2 regions of the Herpetosiphon sp. genome follow, and region 1 is predicted to be linked to the other one. Evidence: a T-box and tRNA genes for the amino acid it is inferred to sense, from the RefSeq annotation. Region 1 holds a T-box; the other holds one or more tRNA genes.

Region 1 (3,419 bases):
GAATGAAACGACATCACCAACATTAATCAGGCCATTGCGAAACAGAATCAGGCTATGGATAAAGCCCAAGCCTTGACCTAAACCAAGCAATAAGACTGGTAAAAAGACCGCTTCCACATTGCCTTGAGCCACAAATGCGTTGCGCCATTTGCTGACGGCAGTTCGAAATCGGTTGCGCTCACGCTCTTCTTGGGCGGTGGCTTTGACCGTTTCTACGCCGTCGATTGCCTCGGCCAAGGTGGCGTTGAGTTCACCAAAACTTTGGCGCACCGCCGTGGTGACAGGCTTGAGTTGACGTAAATAATGCCAAACCAACAACCCATAAAACACCAAATACAGAATTGGCACAACCAACAGTTGGGGGTGGGGCGAGGCGATCAGCGGCATAATTAAAAACATTGCCGAACCAACTACCAAGTTGACCCCAGGATTGAGCATCAAGTTCATTTCGCGCACATCATTGGTGGCGCGGGCCATCACATCACCCGTTGGTTGGCTATCGTGGAAGGCCATACTTTTGCCCAATAAACTGGTGTAGAGTTCATCGCGCACATCGCGTTCGAGCCGTTGGCCGATCACTTCTGAGGAGAAATTGCGCAATAGCTGGACAAATGCCCTCAAAAATTGCCCGCCAACAATCAGCAAAGCTGCCCACCACAAGCCATTTTTATCGCCAGCCTTAACTGCTTCGAAGGCTTGGCCCGTGACGACTGGCACTTGAGCGGCGAATAATGCGTTGCCAAATGCCCCAATAAATAGCCCAATAATCCACCAAAGATTGCGCCGCGCATGCGACCAAACCCAGCGCAACGGCGTTGAACGATTGATCTTCCACGATCGTTCAACCACAAATTCACTATTCGAAAGCGCCATGAAATCCCTTTCCAGTTGGAAGCGTCTGCTGGATATTTTACCATTGAAACACCGTTGCTACCGCCATACTTATGACCGATTGCACATAAGCAGATAGATTTTGGAGATCGGTTGTTGGGGATTGGGGATCGGGTTTTGATCCACGAAGCGCACGAAGGACACAAAGGGTAACGCAGAGGTGCAGGGCAACAATGGCTATCGGAGTATTTTGGGGCGGTTCAAACAATAGCCTACTCCCTTCGTGCCCTTCGTGTTCTTCGTGGATCGGTATTTCGGCGGATTGACAAGCAAACACAGGCTGAATAGAATAGCCAACAATTGAAAACAACGTTGACGCGGAAGAGTATGCAAAAGCGCACTTGTCCAGAGAGTTATCCATTAGCTGCGAGGATAATCAAGCTGTCTTTGCTGAATGGCCCGCTGAGTTGCTCACCGAATCTGGGTTGCTACCTGGTAGTAGGCTGAGCCGTGATTGCCTCCGTTAGCGGGCTGCGAGCGCGTAACCATTGTGATGGTTGCGAATTCGGGTGGTACCGCGAGAATCAAGCCGTCTCTCGTCCCGTATGTGGATTCGAGAGACGGCCTTGTTTTAGTTAGACGGAGTGTTGCCATTATGGGTTCGTTACCACGGGTTTTTTCGGGCATTCAACCATCAGGCAATTTGCACCTTGGCAACTATTTGGGGGCGATTCATACCTGGGTGCAAGAGCAAAATCAATACGATAATTTCTTCTGTATTGTCGATCTGCATGCGATCACCGTGCCACAAGATCCAGCCGAGTTGCGCAAAAATGTGCGCGATTTGGCCGCGCTGTATCTGGCCGCAGGCATTAGCCTTGAGCATGCCACGATTTTTGTCCAATCGCATGTGCCAGCTCACGTTGAGCTAGGCTGGATTTTAAATTGTCAAACGCCCTTGGGCTGGTTGAATCGCATGACCCAATTTAAGGATAAATCGCAAAAGCAAGAAACCGTAGCGGCTGGCTTGATGAATTATCCAACGCTGATGGCTGCTGATATTTTGCTCTACGACACCCAAGTTGTGCCAGTGGGCGACGATCAACGTCAGCATATTGAGCTAACTCGCGATATTGCCGAGCGTTTTAATCATCTTTATGGCGAAACCTTTGTCATCCCCGAGGCCTTGATTCGGCCTGTGGCGGCGCGGGTGATGGGCCTCGACGACCCAACCCAGAAGATGAGCAAGAGCAACAAAGCAGCCAATCATTCAATTCCTTTGTTGGGCGATTTGAAGGCAACGCGCAAGGCCATGATGCGGGCAGTCACCGATTCGGGCAGCGAAATCAAATTCGACGAAACCCGACCTGGGGTCAACAATCTTTTGGGGATTTATCAAGCCTTGACTGGCAAAGACAAAGCCACGATTGAGGCTGAATTTGAAGGCCAAGGCTATGGCAAACTCAAAGGTGCAGTTGCCGATGTGGTGATCGCTACCTTGGAGCCATTGCAACAACGCTACAATCAACTCACCGCTGATCCAGCTGAACTCGATGGGATTCTCAAACGTGGCGCTGAACGCGCTGCCGAAGTTGCTAACGCTACCTTGTTACGGGCTTATCAACAACTTGGGCTGCGCTAATTCTTAACGAGGTCAGTTTTTGATCCACGAAGGACACGAAGAGCACGAAGACTGCTTTTTAGCCACAGATTGGCACAGATTGGCACAGATTTTTGTGATTATGCTTCTGTGGATCGCGACCTAAATTTAAACAGCAGGCTATAGCTTAGATCCTATAGCCTGCTGTTCATCCTTCATCCCTCATCCTTCATATTTTTATGGCAGCCACTCCATAATTGAGCCATTGACGAAAGGTGCGGCGGCTTGGCCCGAGCCAATTTCATAGATAAACGTGCCTTGGCCAATCGTTTCGTAGGTGACATAACGTCCATCGGGTGACCACTTGCCCCACACCCGAACTTCGTAGGAACCGCCGCTGCTTGGTGGCGCAACTAATTCTTTATCGCCAGTATCGGCATTGATCAGCAGCAACGAGCCATCGTTATAATTATCGAGCATATACCAATTGGCATCGGGCGAAATTCCGCTCAGATAAAAATCGCCAATTTTTTGCAATGTTTCAACCTCGCCCGTGGCTGGGTCGAGCAAACAAACCCCACGATCAAAGTTTGAACGATCGCAAAAATCGTCGTAGATGATTTTGCTATCCTTGGTCCACCATGCATCAGAAGTAAACACATCGGCAAGTTTGGCGAGATTGCTGCCATCAGCATTAATCACATTGAATTCGATACCATCCTGACCAGCAGCAAACAAAATCGTTTGATTATCAGGCGACCAACTCAACGGATCAAAATCGATCAAGCCGGTGGTTGTCAGTTGTTTTTCGTTATTACTGGCCAGATCATAAACATATAGATTTTGATCTTCCTTGGTTTCAAAATCGATATCGCTGGTGATAAAGGCAAATTTGCTGCTATCAGGCGACCAGCTCAAGCTTTGGGGAGCCATATTCTGCAATTCAATCACGCTGCGGCTATTACTGCCATCACCATCGGCTAAATAA
Region 2 (3,419 bases), on a different contig from region 1:
GTTGCTGTTCCTTGGCTTCAAGTTCGTTGATCCAACGGGCGGCATCGCGAGTAGCCTCAACAATTGCATCAATTTCGGCAGCATGACCCTTGCGAATCACATTTTCGTCGCTGCGGGCGTTATCCCATGTGCCAAGCAAGGCGGGCGGATCATCGGCAATCGCCTGTTCGAGTAATTCGCAAATATCGGCACAAGCATCGATTTGATTGCTTGTTGGCTCGTCATCAAACAGATCATCATCACTTGGCGCAGCCTCGGTTGGGCTGGTTGAGCGCAAACCTGTACGCTCGATTTGGCTCAAAATATCGGGAGTTAGGCGCAGCGCTTCGCGCAATCGCACTAAATCACGCGGGGTGGCAATGCCTTGCACCACCCGATTGATTGTGCGTTCGATATCGCCAACCCCTTTGAATAAGGCCCGTAACTCGCCGCGGACCAAGGTTTCTTCAACAAAACAACTGACGGCTTGTTGGCGCTCGGTCAGTGGGCCAAGCTCAATCAGCGGTTGTGAGATCCATTGGCGTAACAGGCGTGCACCCATCGGCGTGCGGGTTTGGTCGAGCACCGCAATCAACGAGCCTTTGCGTTGGCCACCAGCACCTTCGGTTAGCTCCAAATTACGCCGCGTTTGGGGGTCGAGAAACATAAAACGAGTTGTATCATAGACCCGCAAGCTGCGAACTTGGGCCACACTATCGCGCTGCGTTTCATGCAAATATTGAATTAATGCTCCTGCGGCGCGGGTTGCGAGGGCTTTATTGCCCAAGCCAAAGCCATCAAGCGATTGGCTTTTAAATTGATTGAGCAAGGCATCGCGAGCGGTGCGGGCATCCCAATGCCAATTAGGCCATTGGGTGACATTGCCTTGAACCCACGTGCTTTCGTTATTACCTTCAACTTTTTTGGCGGTGCGTTCGTGGGGTAGCAAGCGTTCGCGTTCAGCCTTGCGCATTGGTGCAAGATCTTGGGCTAACTGCTTTTTGGCAATTTCCATGCCGGCTGGACGCAACTCAGGAGCATCGGAAACCAAGAGTTCAGCCGCACCCAAACGCGCTAATTCGCCTTCAAGTTGCTTCAAAGCCTCGTTGCCGCGCAATTCGGTGGCACAAAACTCGCCGGTGGTTAGGTCGGCATACGCCAAACCAACATTGCCACGATCAACCAAAATTGCCGCAAGGTAGCTATTGCGTTCAGCTTGGAGCATGGTTGGCTCGGTCAGAGTGCCTGGCGTGACAATCCGCACAACCTCACGTTTTTGCAAGGTTTTGTGCACCATCTCATCCATTTGTTCGCAGATTGCCACGCGATAGCCCCGACTGACCAGTTGCTCAATATAATTATCGGCGGCGTGATAGGGCACACCCGCCATCGGCGTATTTTCATCGCTGCTGAGGCCACGCACCGTCAGGGTAATATCAAGCACCTCGGCAATCAACTTGGCATCATCGCCGAAAGTTTCGTAAAAATCGCCTAGCCGGAAAAACAGAATCACATCGGCATATTTTTGCTTAATCGACAGATATTGCTGCCACATCGTCATTTTTGACATAGTAGACCCTCAAACATGCTGCAAAAACTCGGTTCAACCAGCAAAGTATAGCATGTCAACCAGAATTTGAACATCTGTGCTATAGGCCATTTAGGTGATTTGGGGCTAGCTATCTGGCAACAAAAAACGCTCCGTGATGGAGCGTTTGGCAGGGGCGCAGGGATTCGAACCCTGAAATCCGGTTTTGGAGACCAGCGGTTTACCATTGAGCCTACACCCCTTCGCTGGTTGTCTTTATCAGACTTGGCGGAGTATAGCATAGTTTGCTGAATTGAGCAAGTTTTTGATCTAGGGCTTGCGACCTATTTTTTCTTGCCACCCCGCAACAGAGCACTGGGGTTGCCAAACAAGCGTTGACCTAAACTTGTACCCAAATCAGTATCATTGAGCTGATCACCTTCGCCTGGGCGTTGATTTTGCGGCAAGGTCAGCCATTGGTCACGCATGGTTTTGGCATGTTCAAACATGCGTTGCAATTCGTCGATCTGATCATCTTCAAGCGCTGTCCGCATCTCGACCAAAACCCGAATTGACTCGTTGACCCAATGTTTGAGGGCTGTCCGATTGGTGCTACAAATATCGCGATGCATCACAGGATCGCCCGATGCCAAGCGCGTGATATCGCGAAAGCCGCTGGCTGCGACCATCTGCATCTCACGCCACGAGGGCGAACGGGTAACCACCTCGGTTTGGGCGGTGGCTAATAAAAATGGCAAATGGCTAATCCCAGCCACATAAATATCGTGTTCTTCAGGGTCGATATAGTAAGGCTTGGCTCCAATTGTTTCGACAAAGGCTGTCGCTAAATCGGTGGCCTCGGCAGTGGCATTCAAGGCCGGACATAAACAATAGACTGCGCCTTTGAACAAATCTAATTCAGCTGCCTCAGCGCCATTTTTTTCGCGGCCAGCCATGGGGTGACCACCAACAAAACTCACCGTCGTTGGCAATAATTCTCTGGCCCACTGCAAAACGCTGGCTTTGGTACTACAAACATCAGTTACTAAAGCTTTATAGCGTAGATGTGGGGCAATTTCGCGCATCAAGGCTGGTAGGGTTTGCACCGGAGTTGCCAAGACCACAATATCGGCCTCTTTGACCGCTTCAGCAGCCGTTTTGGCCTCAGCATCGATCGCCAAACGACCACGAGCAATCCGCAATTGTTGACTACTGCCATCGTAGCCAATCACCTTACACCGCCCCAAGGGAGCGCTCTCAGGATCAGCCGTGCCCAACGCTAAGCCCAGCGACGCGCCAATCAGCCCAGTTCCAAGAATTGCAACGGTATATGCCATAGAACAACTCCCATCCGTCCATGCAAGCCGACTATTTGGCCTGTAACGATAAAATCACCATTTCGCTCAATACCAAAATGGCGATTAACAATAACACTGTAACTGGCTCGAAAATGTTCATTGCTGCCAAAAGCACACACAAACTGCAAAAAATTCCAGCCTCGGCTGCTTGGCGATGCGAACGCCGCACATCAAAGCGCTGCGCCCGATTATGATAACGCCGAATGCCCCAGACATAGACGATTGGCAAAACCATGGCATTGCTAGCCAAAAATACCCCACTCAGAAAGATCAAGTAGATCGGCAAATCGGGCAATCCTGCGGCAATCGTGGTAGTTGGTGCGGGCACAAAAGCCAAGATCCAGAAAATGATGGCCCAACCAACCGTGCCACGCCACGTTAATGCTGGCAAACGCAAGGCCCATTGCATTGGCAGCCACGTGGTTAAGCCCAACGCCACAGTTGCCAGGCCAAACAAACTACGCACTCCAAAGCCCGATTGCGGCGAAAGCCCGCCAAAAAAGACCCATAGCAACATCGCTGTCCAACCTAAGCCTGCCACGAAGGCCACCCAC

Evidence for each region. A T-box is a leader RNA that pairs with one kind of tRNA and senses whether it is charged. The one in region 1 lies ahead of trpS (tryptophan--tRNA ligase), so its partner is inferred to be a tRNA-Trp.
Region 2: it has a tRNA-Trp gene. The T-box ahead of trpS (tryptophan--tRNA ligase) is inferred to sense a tRNA for this amino acid. The anticodon was not compared.

What each region holds. Positions count from the first base shown of each region.
Region 1 covers NZ_DOPT01000107.1:15,088-18,506, forward strand. The annotation lists gene DEF47_RS24345 (ABC transporter ATP-binding protein) at 1-873, opposite strand, end outside; T-box leader at 1,195-1,438, shown strand; gene trpS (tryptophan--tRNA ligase) at 1,487-2,473, shown strand; gene DEF47_RS24355 (PD40 domain-containing protein) at 2,669-3,419, opposite strand, start outside.
Region 2 covers NZ_DOPT01000093.1:8,657-12,075, reverse strand. The annotation lists gene mutS (DNA mismatch repair protein MutS) at 1-1,549, opposite strand, end outside; tRNA gene DEF47_RS20225 (tRNA-Trp) at 1,696-1,770, opposite strand; gene DEF47_RS20220 (prephenate dehydrogenase) at 1,852-2,844, opposite strand; gene DEF47_RS20215 (hypothetical protein) at 2,876-3,419, opposite strand, start outside.